2 regions of the Paraburkholderia sp. FW306-2-2C-D06C genome follow, and region 2 is predicted to be linked to the other one. Evidence: predicted binding sites of a transcription regulator. Region 2 holds the regulator's gene; the other holds the start of a gene.
What was found. Region 2 encodes FNR, which switches genes on or off when oxygen is low (the NO sensors DNR and NnrR bind a similar motif). Its sites were predicted from a motif close to TTGATNNNNATCAA; they were not measured.

Region 1 (7,291 bases), on a different contig from region 2:
GCGACTAAAGTCCAAACATCCGCAATTGGTGCGTCGCACAACATGAGCGCGCCGATTGCTGTGTCAGCGCAGTGCATTTGTTTCCAGACATGTCCCGCGTCCGGAACACCGTTCCCGGCGTGACCGTCGTCTCCCAGCGGCTTCGCATTGAACCAGCGATGCCGTCGAACAAAGCGCAGTCGAACGCAAAGGAATCTCAATGGACACCCGCACCCGAGCAGTGAGCGCCGAATTCCCCGCCGCAGCGGGCAGCGCTGCGGCCTGCCTTGATAGCAAAACGTTTCGCGACCTGGACCACGCCAAGGAGGCGCTAATCGCCCGCATGACCTTCGGTCTCTCGCCTGCGGCGCTGGGCGCGGCGCTGTCCGACTGGCTCATCCATCTCGCGGTGGCGCCGGGCAAGCAGCTCGAACTGGCGTCGCTGTGCGCGTCGAATGCGAGACGGCTATCCGACTATCTCGTGCAACTTGCACTCGGACAGCAAGCGGCTCTTTTGACAGAGCCGTCGCCCGCCGACCACCGGTTTCGCGCCGACGCGTGGCAGATCGAACCATACCGCCTGTGGCAGCAGAGTTTCCTGCTCGCCGAGCAGTGGTGGAATACGGCCACCCGCGACGTGCCGGGCACCACGCGTCATCACGAGGACGTCGCGGCGTTCGTTGCGCGCCAGTTGCTCGATGTGCTGGCGCCGGCAAATTGTCCTGTCACTAACCCCGAAGTCCTCCAACGAGCAGCGGCAACCCTTGGCCTGAGCCTCGCCCAAGGCGCCCGCAATGCGTTCGAAGACGCGAGCCGCGCCGCCTCCGGCAAGCCCGCAGCCGGGATGGAGCAGTTCAAGGTCGGCGTGACCCTCGCGGCCACGCCAGGCAAGGTCGTGTTCCGCAACCACCTGATCGAGCTCATCCAGTACAGCCCCGCAAGCGACGCGGTTCTCGCCGAACCTGTCCTGATCGTGACGGCGTGGATCATGAAGTACTACATCATGGATCTGTCGCCGCATCACTCGCTGATTCGCTACCTGGTCGAGCAAGGCCACACGGTGTTCTGCGTTTCGTGGCGCAACGTAGATACCGAAGACCGCAATCTCGGTCTCGACGATTACCGGCAATCAGGCGTGATGGCAGCACTCGGCGCCGTCTCGCGGATCGTGCCGGACCGGCGCATTCATGCAACCGGCTATTGCCTCGGCGGCACGCTGCTGTCGATCGCCGCCGCGGCGATGGCCGAGGCCGGCGATGAACGGCTCGCCTCCGTCACGCTGTTTGCCGCGCAGACGGACTTCACCGAGCCCGGCGAGCTGCAACTTTTCATCGACGACAGCGAAGTCTATTTCCTCGAAAGCATGATGTGGTCGCAAGGCTATCTTGCCGCCAGTCAGATGTCCGGCGCGTTTCAATTGCTCCAGTCGAACGATCTGATCTGGTCGCGCGTGATACACGACTATCTGCTCGGCGAGCGCGCACCGGCGAACGACCTGATGGCCTGGAATGCCGACGCGACCCGCATGCCGTACCGGATGCATTCGGAATATCTGCGGCGCCTCTTTCTCGATAACGAGCTGGCTTCTGGCCGATACGTGGTCGACGCGCGGCCTGTCTCGATTCGCAACATCCGCGCGCCGATGTTCGCGGTGGCGACTGAGGGCGATCACATCGCGCCGTGGCAATCCGTCTACAAGATCCACAACCTCTCCGATACCGATATCACATTCGTGCTGACGAGCGGCGGTCACAACGCGGGCATTGTCAGTGAGCCCGGTCATCCGCACCGGCACTTCAGGATGAAACTCAGCGCGGCCAACGACCTGCGTATCGGGCCCGATGAATGGATGGCCGCCGTCACGGCACAGGACGGCTCATGGTGGCCCGCGTGGAGCGAGTGGCTCAAAGCACATTCGAGTCCGCAGCGCGTGGCGCCGCCGTCAATGCCGGCCGGCGCGAACGGTCATCCGCTGGCGGACGCGCCCGGCACTTACGTGTTTCAGGCTTAGGAGGCGCTGGTGAACGACAACCTGTTGCGCAACCGGACTTTCGACGAACTTGCCATCGGCGAATCGGCGTCGCTCGTGCGGGTAGCCGTGCAGAACGACATCGACCTGTTCGCCGCCGTGTCCGGCGATATCAACCCCGCGCATGTGGACGCGGCTTTCGCATCGGGCGACCTGTTCGGGCACGTGGTGGTCCACGGCATGTGGACCGCCGCGCTGATCTCCGCCCTGCTCGGCACGAGGCTGCCCGGCCCGGGCACCATCTATCTCGACCAGACCTTGCAGTTCCGCCATCCGGTCGCGCCGGGCGACACCGTTACCGCGACCGTGACGGTGAAGGAAAAACGCCCGGACAAGCGCATTGTCCGGCTCGACACCTGTTGCACGAACCAGGCGGGCGATGTGGTGCTGCGGGGCACTGCGACCGTGATCGCCCCTGCAACACCGGTCGCGTGGCCATCCGCGCCGCGCCCCGACGTCACTGTCCGGCGGCACGACCGCTACGAGGCGTTCATCCGCGAGGCGCGCGCCCGTCCCGCGTTGCGTACCGCGATCGTCCATCCGTGCTCCGTGGAAGCCATCATGGCGGCGCTCGAGGCCCGCGACGAGGGTTTGCTCGAGCCCCTGCTGATCGGCCCGGAGGCAAAAATCCGCGCCGCTGCGGAGGCGGCCGGCGTGAGTCTCGACGGCATGCCGATCGAGGCGGTCGAGCACAGTCACGCGGCGGCGGCCCGTGCAGTCGAACTGGGGGCGGCCGGTCAAGTTGCCGCGTTAATGAAAGGCAGCCTTCATACGGACGAGTTGCTCGCCGCGGTCGTTGCGCCGGCATCCGGCCTGCGCACCGCGCGGCGCATCAGCCATGTCTATGCGATGGACGTGCCGGCCTATCCGAAGCCGCTGGTTGTCACCGATGCGGCGGTCAATATCACGCCGTCGCTCGAGCACAAGCGTGACATCTGCCAGAACGCGATCGACCTGCTGCATGTCATGGGCGTCGAACTGCCGCGGGTCGCAGTGCTCGCCGCAGTGGAAACGGTCAACCCCAGAATGCCGACCACGCTCGACGCGGCTGCGCTCACCGTGATGGCCGCACGTGGCCAGATCACAGGGGCGCTGGTCGACGGCCCGCTCGCGTTCGACAACGCCATCAGCTTCGCCGCCGCGAAAACCAAGCAAATCAATTCGCCCGTCGCGGGTCAGGCGGACATTCTGCTGGTCCCGGACCTGGAGGCCGGCAACATGCTTGCCAAACAGCTCGTGTACTTCGCCGGCGCCGATGCGGCGGGCCTTGTGCTCGGTGCGCGCCTGCCGGTCATCGTGACGAGCCGCGCCGACAGCGCGCGCGTGCGCCTCGCTTCCGCGGCGCTCGCCAAGCTGGCAGCCGAACGCACGCCGGGGGGCCCGATCCGATCATGAGCGCTCCACTCCTGCTGACGTTCAATCCCGGCTCCTCGACCATCAAGATCGGCTTATACAGCGTGCTGGATAACGAGGCGTCGAGAATCGGCCATGGCTTAATCGATGTACGGCATCAGCCGTTGCGCCTTCATCTCGTCCACGGCGGCGGAACGAACGATATTCCGCTCAAAGCGGCCGTCACCGACGAGCTTCACGAAATCCTCGACGAGACGCTCGGATGGTTCGCCGCGCACTTTCCCCTCGACGATCTGGTTTGCGTCGGCCACCGCGTGGTGCATGGCGGCGATCGTTTCGGCGGGCCCGTGGCGATCGACGACGCAACGCTCGCGGCCATCACCGCGCTCGTGCCGCTAGCGCCCTTGCACCAACCGCAGAGCGTGCGGCTCATCCGGGCCATCCGGCATCTGCGGCCGCATCTCCTGCAGACGGCATCGTTCGACACGGCATTTCACCGCACCCAGACCGATCTCGTGCGGCGCTTTGCGATTCCGCGCCAGCTCTTCGACGAGGGCATCAAGCGTTACGGCTTTCACGGCCTCTCCTATCAGTTCGTCATTGGCCAGTTCGCGCGTCAGTTCCCGTGCCGCGCGCGCGGCAAGGTCATCGCCGCGCACCTGGGCAGCGGCGCAAGTCTGTGTGCGTTGGAGGCGGGCATGAGTCGCGACTCCAGCATGGGCTTTTCGACACTCGACGGCATTCCGATGTCGACCCGCTGCGGCGCGCTCGATGCCGGCGTCGTGCTCCATCTGCTCGACCAGAAGGCCCTCGATGTCAAGGAAGTCGAGACGATGCTGTACGAGCATTCCGGCCTGCTCGGCGTTTCCGGCATCAGTGCGGACAGTCGTGAACTGCTGGCAAGCGAGCATCCCGAGGCTCGCGAAGCACTTGATCTCTTTGCGTTCCGCATTGCCGGCGAGACGGCGCGGCTTGCCGCCACGCTGGGCGGTCTGGACAGTTTCGTGTTCACGGCCGGCATCGGCGAACACCAGCCTGAAGTGCGCGCCGCTATATGCGCACGGCTCGCATGGCTCGGCGTCGAGCTCGATCCGCACGCCAACGGCGTCAACGCCCGCGTCATCAGCAGCGGGCGCAGCCGGGTCACCGTTCTGGTGCTGCCCACCGACGAGGAGCAGATCATCGCCGACGAGGCTGTCGCCGTGCACTACCGCGCGGAGATCAAGTCATAAAGCCAGTCATCGATCTTTCGGGCCAGCGCGGACTCGTTGTCGGCATCGCCAACGAGCGGCTTTCATATCACCGCCTGACAGCGGAACGCGGTCGGCACACCGCCGATCCGGCGTCGCGCGCTACCGCACCGTTGATCTTGATCAACGCCGGCGACCACCCGGCTCATAGACTCAGATCACGCGTTCATGCGCCAACCATCCACTTCAGGAGCGTTGCAATGACCTACAAGACCATCGTCGTTCATCTGGATACGAGCCAGCGCGCGCATCCCCGGCTCGAACTCGCGCTGCGCCTCGCCAGGCAGTTCGGCGCCCATCTGACCGGCGTGTTTGCGGTGTTCTCGCCCGATCCGCGTTCGCTCTACGTGCTGGCCGGAACGGCCGAATACTACGGCACGCACGAACATCTGCGCGCGGAACGCCGCGGCGCGCTCGAGCGGCTCTTTCACGCGGAGTTGAGCCGCGCGGAGGTGGCCGGCGAGTGGATCGCCGTCGACGCCCCGGCAAACCTCGCCGTGCCGCATCGCGGCCGGTGCGCCGATCTGATCGTCGCCGGCCAGCACGACCCGCGCGATCCGGAGTCGTATGTCGGCGACTATTTTCCTGAAAACCTGATCATGTCCTCGGGCCGTCCGGTGTTGCTGATGCCTTACGCCAGCACTGTCACGTCACCCGGCGCACACGTGATGGTCTGCTGGGACGGCAGCCGCGAAGCCACCCGCGCGGTCCACGATGCGCTGCCGTTCATGCGCGCGGCGCAAACCACCACAGTCGTCACCGTCAGCGGCGCAAGGGCGGAACCGCGCCCACGCATTCCGGGCGCGGACATCGCGACGCTCATCGCCCGGCACGGCGTCAACGTCGAGGTCAAAGACATCGACGTTGACGCCGGCGCGTCGATCGGCGACACGCTGCTGTCGCAGGCGTGCGCGAGCGGCGCGGATCTGCTCGTGATGGGCGCCTATGGTCATGCCCGATGGCAGGAACTGGTGATGGGCGGAGCGACCCGCACGATCCTCCAATCGATGACCGTACCGGTACTGATGTCGCATTGACCGAACAATTCAGCCATTGCGCGAAAAAAGCCCTCGCGCAAATTAAAGCGCCCGGTTTTCGAGGCGCTTCTTTTTTGGGTTCCGCCGGTTCCGCCGGTTCGCCACCGCGCTATTACAGGCTCGACGGGATCTCGTCCATGTCCCGTTCGCGCCGAACCAGCAGAACGGGCATCTCGGCGCGCCGCACAAACGCCTCGGCGATACTGCCGAGCAACAGCCGGCCGATGCCATGCCGACCATGCGTGCCCATTACCACGAGATCGGCTTCGCACTCTTGCGCCACACGGCAGAGGACGGTGACGACGTCTTCGCCGTAAGCGTCAATCGTCCGGGTCAATCCGCACACGTTGCGCTGTTCGAACAGCGCGCGGGCATCTTCGAGCGTCGCCATCGCGGCTTCAGTCACCGCTGCATCGCGCGTCTGTTCGTCGATCAACCCGGTTCCGATATCGACCATTTGTGCAACATGTTCGGCGACAAATACGGCCGTCACCATCGCCTGCGCGGCCTCGGCGATTTTTAGCGCTTCTTCGAGCGCGCGCTGCGCGGCCTGGCTGCCGTCGATTGCTACGAGAATCCGTTTGTACATGACCTTCTCCTTGAGTTCGCCGCCGTCCTGAACGGCCACGGCTATTTGGGCGGCGACGCGCTTTCAGTCTGCGGTTCGCAGCTCGGAATACGCTTGACAAGGATCAAGCGCTGATGGCTTGCGTTCCGCCTGCATTCTCGCGCGGTGCGGCTCACATGGTGAATCCGGGCATACTGGCACGATCCGTGCGAACCGCGCACAATAGGCGGCGCACCCGTTGTTCCGATTGCATTCAAAGAAAATCACGGTGACTTCTCCCGATCCGCGTCGCGACTGCGCCATCAGCCAGCGTTGCGGATTGCCCACCATCCAATGAGGCGCACATGCCCTTTCGCGGTAAGACGCCCTTCGCTAGAAAATCGCCTTCGCACGGGCGGGTCGTGCCCCCTGAGCGCCGCCCCAAGCTTATTGCGGCGGTCACATTTGCTCTCGTCCTGGTGGCAGCGCTCGCCGCGTGGCGCTGGGTGAGCGAGCAGTCATTGCACGCCGCCAACAGCCGCTTCGATCAGCGTACTGCGCAGATCACCGCTGATCTGCAGCGCGAGTTCGCCACCAGCGAATCACTGCTGCTCGGCGCGCGCGGCTTGCTCTCCGTCGCGCCGGCGGTCAATGCCGATGCCTGGTACCGATATGTCGCGCAGCTCGATCTGAATGAAACGCCGTCCGTCGTGCGCGCGCTTGGCTACGCCGACGTGGACGCCGCCGGCATCGCCCGCCTGACGGACGACACCGGTAGCGTGGCCGGACAGGCCGCCACGCCGCAACCGGTCGCGCCGGTGACGCTGATGGCGCCGGGCACCGCGGATGCGATGCCGGTCGGCTACGACCTGGCTGGCGCCCCCGCGAGCCGTAAGGCGTTGCTGCGCGCCATCGACACAGGAGCAAGCGCGCTCAACGCCGGCGCCGCGCCATTCGGCGACGTTGGTTCGAACACCCGCCCACGTCTTTACGTCTATTTTCCTGTGTATTCGAACGCCGCGAACGCCGCGAACGCCGGATTGCCGCCTACGCCACAGGCGCGGCGCGCGGACATCAAGCGACTGCTGGTGGCGGC
Region 2 (7,291 bases):
CTTCTTCTTCGGCGTCGGCACGGATTTCTATGTGGAGGTGGCGAAGCTGCGCGCGGCGCGTCTCGTCTGGTCGGAACTGGCAACACAGTGCGGTGCGACTTCCGATAAAGCGCGCGCTCTCCGGATGCATTGCCAGACGTCCGGCTGGTCGCTGACCGCGCAGAAGCCGTCGAACAACATCGTGCGCACCACCGTCGAAGCGCTGGCGGCCGTATTCGGCGGCACGCAGTCGCTGCATACGAACGCTTATGACGAAGCGCTGGCGTTGCCGTCGGCATCGTCGTCGCGCCTCGCTCGCGACACGCAACTCATGCTTCAGCACGAAATGGGACTGTGCGACGTCGTCGATCCGTGGGCCGGTTCGTACATGATGGAAGCGTTGACGGCCGACATCGCAGCGCGCGTCCGTTCGCTGATCGGCGAGATCGACGCGCGCGGCGGCGTCGTGCAATCGATCCGCTCGGGATGGATTCGCGAACGCATTCACGAATCGGCTGTGACGCTGCAGGCGGAAATCGATAGCGGGCAACGAATCGTGGTAGGCGTCAACGCGTTCGCTCATGGCGATGCGGACGAAGCGCCCGCATGTTTCGAGCTGGACGGAAAACAGGTGCGTGGCCACCAGGTGCGTCGAATCGCAGAGGTCAAACTGCGGCGCAATGCGGAGCTTGTGGCGCGTGCGTTGGGCGCGCTTGAAACGGCCGCGCGCGAGGGCACAGGCAACCTGCTCGCGTTGACGATCCGCTGCATGCGTGCGCGCGCGACAGTCGGTGAATGCACGCGCGCGCTCGAAGCCGTGTGGCCACGTCATGCGATCAGTTTGCGCGCGAGCGCCGGCATCTATGAGGAAGCGCTTTCATCGGATGCAATGTGGAAGGCTGCCTGCGACCAGGTCGACAGGTTGACATCGACGCTGGGACGCAAGCCCCGCGTGATGATCACGAAGCTCGGGCAGGACGGCCACGATCGCGGCGCGCAAGCGGTGGCTGCCGCGTTGATCGATGCGGGCTTCGACGTCGTGTCCAACGAACTCTTCATCGCGCCCGCGGAAGTTGCGGAGCGCGCGCTGGCGAACGACGTCGACATGATTGGCGTGTCGTCGCTCGCGGGCGCACATGTCGAGTTGACGTCGCAATTGATGCATGAACTGCGCGTGCGTCGTGCCTCGATACCCGTTGTGCTGGGCGGGAACGTTCAGGCGGAAAGCACGAGTGTGCTGAAAGCGCTGGGCGTCGCCGATTTTTTTCTGCCTGGCACACGTATGCACGAAATTGTGCTGCGCATGGCGCGGCTCGTGGAGGGCGTCGCAGACCGACAAGCGGGCGAAATGGGCGAGCGAACGGTGGCGTGAGCAGCTGACGGAGGCACGCGAAGCGCGAGGCCGCACCGCCCGTCGGCCGAGGTGTCAGGCGCGTTCATCGCCGCCGCGATGGTTGCCGCGACGGCTGTGACTAATAAAGCATAAGTTGGAAAGAAAAATCCGCTTATGCTTTATTTGTCAACTCCCGCACACACCTGAACCCCGCATAGACATACTGATAGTGCGGTTGAAACCAGTTTCGGAAAGCCGGCCGCAACATGCATTGCGCGGTGCGCGCCGAACCGCCTTTGAGCACGTAATGTTGTCCGTCGAAGAAGTTGGCGGAATAGCCGGGATAAAACGGAAACGCCTCGAAGCCTGGGAGTGCGTCGAATACCGTCGAGGTCCATTCCCAGCCATTGCCGAACTGACTTTCGACGCCGAACGCGCTGACGTTATCCGGATGCGCGTCGACCGGCTGCGGGTCCCAACTGCGGAAATCGAAATTTCCCGACGCGGCATGCGGCGCGCCGTGGGCCGCGCGTTGCCATTGCGCTTCGGTGGGAAGCGTCTTGCCGGCCCAGCGCGCGTAGGCGCTGGCTTCGGCGTGACTGACGTACACGGGCCAATCGAGCGGCAGGTGCACTTCGTCGAACATCGTGCGCAACATCCATGCGCCGTCCTCGCGGTTTTCTTCGCGCTGCGACCAGCAGGCGGGATGTTCGATCCGCTCGGCTTCCTTCCATGCCCAATCTTTTTCCGACCACCACTTCGGCTCCCGATAGCCGCCCGCCTCGATGAACTGGCAAAACGCGCCGTTCGTCACCATATGGCGGTCGATTTCGAAGGCGGGCACATCGACGAGCAACTCGCCGAACTCGTTGTCCCAGCCGAAGCGGCCACTTTCGCGCGCCATGCCGAGCACCGTCGATCCGGCCGGCACGCTGACCATCGACTCGGCAATCGCGCCGCGTCCGACGCGCGTTGGCATCACATCGCGTGAGCCCGTGACCTTTTGTGCAAGCGGCAACTGATGCAGCATGTACGCGAGCGTTTCGGCATGCATCAGCCGATGCTCGATCGCGACATTCAGCAACTGCTCGGCCGCGCCGGCCTGCGCGCCATCGTGGCCGAGGCGAGCCGAATCGCCCAATGCGGCGAGCTCCCGGTCGATCTGCTCACGAGCGTGCAACCCATAGCCGCGTACGACTTCGAGCGACGGCCAATCGCCAGGCTGGTCGGCGGGGAACCCGCCGTCGACGGGATCGATGCCGAACGCAAAGAGCTGGTCGAGGTGCGGATCGAAGGCGGGCAGGTCGCACAGACGCTGATCGAGCAGATTACGGTCGAAAGCTTCCAGATGGCCGATGTAAAACACGATCCGGTGGCGCTCGCGGATCGGCCGTTCATACAGAAATTCGGGTTTGACGATGGCGAACAGTGCGTCAGTGACGTGACGCGCGTCGATCAGACGCTGAACGAGCGGGTGATGCGGGGCGGGGTCGCGATTCATTTCGCCGGGTCTCCTTGCGGGGGACGGACTCAAGACTGTACCCGCTCGCAGGAGCCATGCCAAGGCGAATGCGCGCTAAAAGGCGATGGGCGGGGACGTGGCGGCGCGGGCCAGGTCCAGCGCGTCTGGCTTAAACTTGCCGCAGGCCTTCGAGATCGACGATGCGGATGTGCTTGCCTTGCGTGTCGATCAGGCCGCGCTTTTGAAATCTTGACAGGGTGCGGCTGACGGTTTCGAGCGTCATACCGAGGTAACTGCCCATATCTTCGCGCGTCATGCGCAGATTGAATTCCGCAGATGAATAGCCGCGTTGCGCGTTGCGCTCCGACACGTCGAGCAGGAATGCCGCGACGCGTTCGTCTGCCGACAACGAGCCGAGCACCATCATTTGCGCAGCCTCGCGGACGATCTGTTCGCCCATCAGTTTGTGCAGACGTTCCTGCATCGAGCTGATTTCGCGGCACAACGTTTTGAGCGCGGTGTAGGGGACGATGCAAACGGTGCTGTCCTCGAGCGCCAGGGCGCTGCATGCGTGCACGTCTTCACTGATGCCGTCGAGGCCGAGCGCTTCGCCGGCGAGGCGCAGGCCGGTAACGTGTTCCCGGCCGTCACGGTGCGCCATGACGGTCTTCATCGAACCGGAACGCACGGCGTAAAGGTTGTCGAACCGGTCGCCGCTGCGGTACAGCGCTTCGCCGCGCTGCACGGAGCGTGCAGTGCAGATCAACGCTTCGAGTTTCGGCAGTTCGTCGGACGACAAGCCTTGCGGCATGCAGAGCTGACGCATCGAACAACTCGAACAACGCGCGGCGCTTCTCCCGCTAGCCCGCAGCGGCGAAGCACGGCGGCCGCTACGCGCGGATGAAGTAACAGCGGAACTGGCGGTAACAGCGGTAGGAGTAAGCATGTTCTGCAGCCATTTGTCGAGGTAATGACTGATTGTCCCACCGCGTACGGCCCACGTTTAGCGGCAAAATGACGCGTTCGCGCAGCGAGGCTGCTTGAGCGACGTCACGCTCGCGCTTCCGCTTGTAAATTCCGCTTGTAGTTTCCGCTTGTAGTTTCCGCTTGTGGTTTCCACTTGTGGTTATGTACTGCTATGCATCGGGATGAGCGCCGGCTTCGCTGCTTTTGCCCGCGGCGGAGGGGATCAATAGCACAGGCAAGCTGGCGTGGCGCACGCAGCGTTCGGCGACGCTGCCGAGGATCAGGCGCTGAAACCCGCGCCGGCCGTGTGTGCCCATGACCAGCAGATCGGCGTTGAAAGCGGCGGCGGCCTTCAGCACCACCGACGAGACGTCGTCGAGCGACGATGCTTCGCCCACTTCAAGTTCCCCTTTGACGCCCTGGTCGCGCATGGCCTGCGCGAATTCCGTGCCGAGTTCCTTGCCTTCCTCGACCAGGCGGTTGCGAAGAATCGAAGGATCGTAGCCGGGTGCTTCGAAATACATGGGCGTATTTTCGACGACATAGAACGGTCGCAGAACAGCGCCTGTGGATTTGGCGAGCGCCAATGCCGCCTCGAACGCGCGGCGCGAGGTGTTGCTGCCGTCGACCGCTACGAGGATACGTGTGTACATATCAATTCCGTGTCTGAAAGGATTCGGGGGTCGCGGGCAATCCGCATGACCGCGTCCATTGACGATTTATTACCGATGCGAGGTTAAATGATCGCTGAAAAAGACGCACTCGGGTCAGGATGTAAATCAAACACTTGTCAAATTGTGTTGCCTGGATGGATTGCGCGACAAGCGGCGTGCAGTAAGCATTTCCGGCCTGCGCATCGGCTTGGCGCACCTCCATGAACTCATGGATAGGCTCCGGTTTGCCTTACAATCAAAGCCTACTCAGACAAGCTGGCTCAGCATCGCTGATGAACGAGCGCAAAACGACAGGCCTGCCCGACAAGATTTACGGCGACATCCTGAATCGCATTCTCGAAGGCGAGTACAAGGAAGGCGACCGGCTGCCTACCGAGCATGCGCTGGCCGAGCGCTTCGAAACTTCGCGGCCGACCATACGCGAGGCGCTGGCGCGGTTGCGGGCGGACGGCATCATCATGACCCGGCACGGTTCCGGCACCACGGTCGCGCGGCGGCCCGATCCGGACGTGCGTCGCTTCGCACCGCTCGAAACGCTGTCCGACATCCGCCGCTGCTATGAATTTCGTATCGTGACCGAAGCAGGCGCCGCCGAACAGGCCGCGCTCAAGGCCGATGCCGACGACCTTGCCTCGATCCAGCGCGCGTGGGACGAACTGGAACGCGTGATCGAAAGCCAGGGTATCGGTGCAAAAGACGATTTCATGTTCCACCTGGCGGTGGCGCGCGCATCGAAGAATCCGTTTTTTATCACAGTCATGTCGTTCATCGAAGAACAGATCGTGTTCAGCATGAATCTGTCGCGCAATCTGTCGCTCGTGAAGACGGTCGAGCGGCAGCGGCTCGTGCAGGCAGAGCATCTGGCGGTGCTCGAGGCGATTCGTCGCAAGGACGGTCCGGCCGCCGGCCAGGCGATGCGTGCGCACCTGGAAAACGCGCTCGACCGGATGTTCGGTTCCTGAAGTTCTCCACGAGCCGAAACCGGGCCGCCGTCTCCGCGGTCCGGTTTCGACCCGGCTGCGTGTGGCTACGCCGCCACGGCCATCGGCCCGAACAGGGCAGTGCGGGTTTTCGGGCTGACCGCGATATCCAGCGCCACCGCGCGTTCCACGCCGATCTGCAACGGCGAGCCGAGCCGGCTGATCTCGATGCCGGTCTTGCGCAGCAACCGTTCGATCGGCGTAGTGGTGACCGTGACATAGCGCGTGATGCCCATGCGGTCGGCGAACGTGACGAGCTCGTGAATCGCCTGCATCGTCAGGTCGGCGAAACCGAACGACTGTTCCTCACCGCTGGTTTCGATCGCGAACCGGCTCAACTCCCAGATGTGCCGCCCGACTGGCGCGGCCGCGCCGTGCAGCAGTTGCGGGAAGGTGTCCTTCAGCATGTTCGGTCCCTCGGTCGGCATCAGGCGCCAACAGCCGCGCACATGATGGTCGTCGCCCTGAATCAGCATGTAGTGCGGCCCGAGCGCGTCGTAGCCGTCGATTTCCATTCCCGCGATCGTCGGGATGTCCCACCCGAGCCGCCCGTGAAAAACCCGAGCCCGTAGGCGGTACATCTCGTTGATGTCCGCGTTGTCAAATTCCTGCCGCATTCCAATCCGGATCGCTGTTTGCATGACGTTCTCCTGAACGTGTTGGGGTACCCAATACGCAAGAAAACTTATGCATTTTGAATCGTTCTGCCACCTACCTACCTGGATAGGTGTGCATGCTTATCGGGTAAAGCAAAATCGGGATAAGCATCAGTAATCAACCGACGAGACACGACATGGAACTTCTGGAAAATCACTGGCAACCGCAAACCGGCATCCAAGCCCGCATGGCTGAACCGTCGTCGGCAGTGGATCGCGTTCTGATCATCGCCTACCGCAAGAAGAAAAAAGAAAGCCAGCGCCGCTTCTGGGCCCGCTTCGGCGTGACGCAGTCGCGCGGCAGCCGGTTTGAGTCGGGCGCTGAGATCCCGGCGCCGGTGGCAATCCTGCTGGGCCTTTACTTCACCAAGACCGTTTCCGACGCCGATCTCGGCCGGGCCGAGCGAGTGCTGTACAGCCGCGACGCCGCTGCCTTGTTCAACCCGGGTCAATAAGGCCGAGTTGCGCGGCGATGACGGCTGCCGCGCGCCGCGAATTCACGCCGAATTTCGTCCTGATATTCTTCATGTGGAAGTTCACCACGGCTTCCGAACAGTTCAGGATATGGGAGATTTCCCAGGTGGATTTGCCGCGCGCGGTCCATTTCAGACATTCTCGTTCGCGCGGCGTGAGCTTGGGCAATAAAGTCTGGGTGTGCGTATTCAGGTGGCGCTGACTGGTGTCGATCACCAGATCGCGCAATAACACGAGATTCGGCAGTGCTACGTCGACGTGGCGCCAGAATGCGTCGGACGGATTGCTGTCGTTGACGAAACACATCATGCCGGCCTCCTGGTTTGGCCCGTGGATCGGCAACGTCACCCCTGCGCGCAAGCCGTGCGAGCGGGCTTCCTCGTACATCGATTGCTGCGGGGCGGTCGTGAAAATGTCCGGCGACCAGATCAGCGGTGTCGCGCGCGTCGCGCAATGCGCGACAGTGGGGTCGATGTGCACGAGACCCTGCTGGTCATACGTGCGGCGCCATGTCGGCGCGTAGGTGCTGCGCACGTAGGCGTCTTCGAGGCGAATGGTCGGGCGCGGCAGCATGGCGATCAACAGGCGGTCGAAGCCCCATGTGTCGGCAAGCCCCGCGATGGCACCGAACCATTCCGCTTCGTCCGCGGCGTTCAGTAACGGAGCCATCTGCTCGATAAAATGTAGCGCCAATTGAGTTCTCTCAGATCGCAAACGACACGTTGCGGTTAATTGCCGTGCGGCCTTCCGTCCGGCTGTTTTATCGC

Region 1: a site for FNR is predicted at 4,725-4,738, ahead of AC3WLT_RS32360 (universal stress protein). Genes of this name have one in related genera too.

What each region holds. Positions count from the first base shown of each region.
Region 1 covers NZ_JBYSWU010000063.1:39,176-46,466, forward strand. Annotated here, with positions in the region: gene AC3WLT_RS32345 (PHA/PHB synthase family protein) at 200-1,990, shown strand; gene AC3WLT_RS32350 (bifunctional enoyl-CoA hydratase/phosphate acetyltransferase) at 2,000-3,403, shown strand; gene AC3WLT_RS32355 (acetate/propionate family kinase) at 3,400-4,593, shown strand; gene AC3WLT_RS32360 (universal stress protein) at 4,812-5,648, shown strand; gene AC3WLT_RS32365 (universal stress protein) at 5,761-6,237, opposite strand; gene AC3WLT_RS32370 (sensor histidine kinase) at 6,561-7,291, shown strand, end outside.
Region 2 covers NZ_JBYSWU010000038.1:24,074-31,364, forward strand. Annotated here, with positions in the region: gene scpA (methylmalonyl-CoA mutase) at 1-1,351, shown strand, start outside; gene AC3WLT_RS25060 (SUMF1/EgtB/PvdO family nonheme iron enzyme) at 1,485-2,813, opposite strand; gene fnr (fumarate/nitrate reduction transcriptional regulator Fnr) at 2,944-3,720, opposite strand; gene AC3WLT_RS25070 (universal stress protein) at 3,911-4,393, opposite strand; gene AC3WLT_RS25075 (FadR/GntR family transcriptional regulator) at 4,687-5,376, shown strand; gene AC3WLT_RS25080 (acyl-homoserine-lactone synthase) at 5,442-6,035, opposite strand; gene AC3WLT_RS25085 (helix-turn-helix domain-containing protein) at 6,188-6,505, shown strand; gene AC3WLT_RS25090 (helix-turn-helix transcriptional regulator) at 6,489-7,193, opposite strand.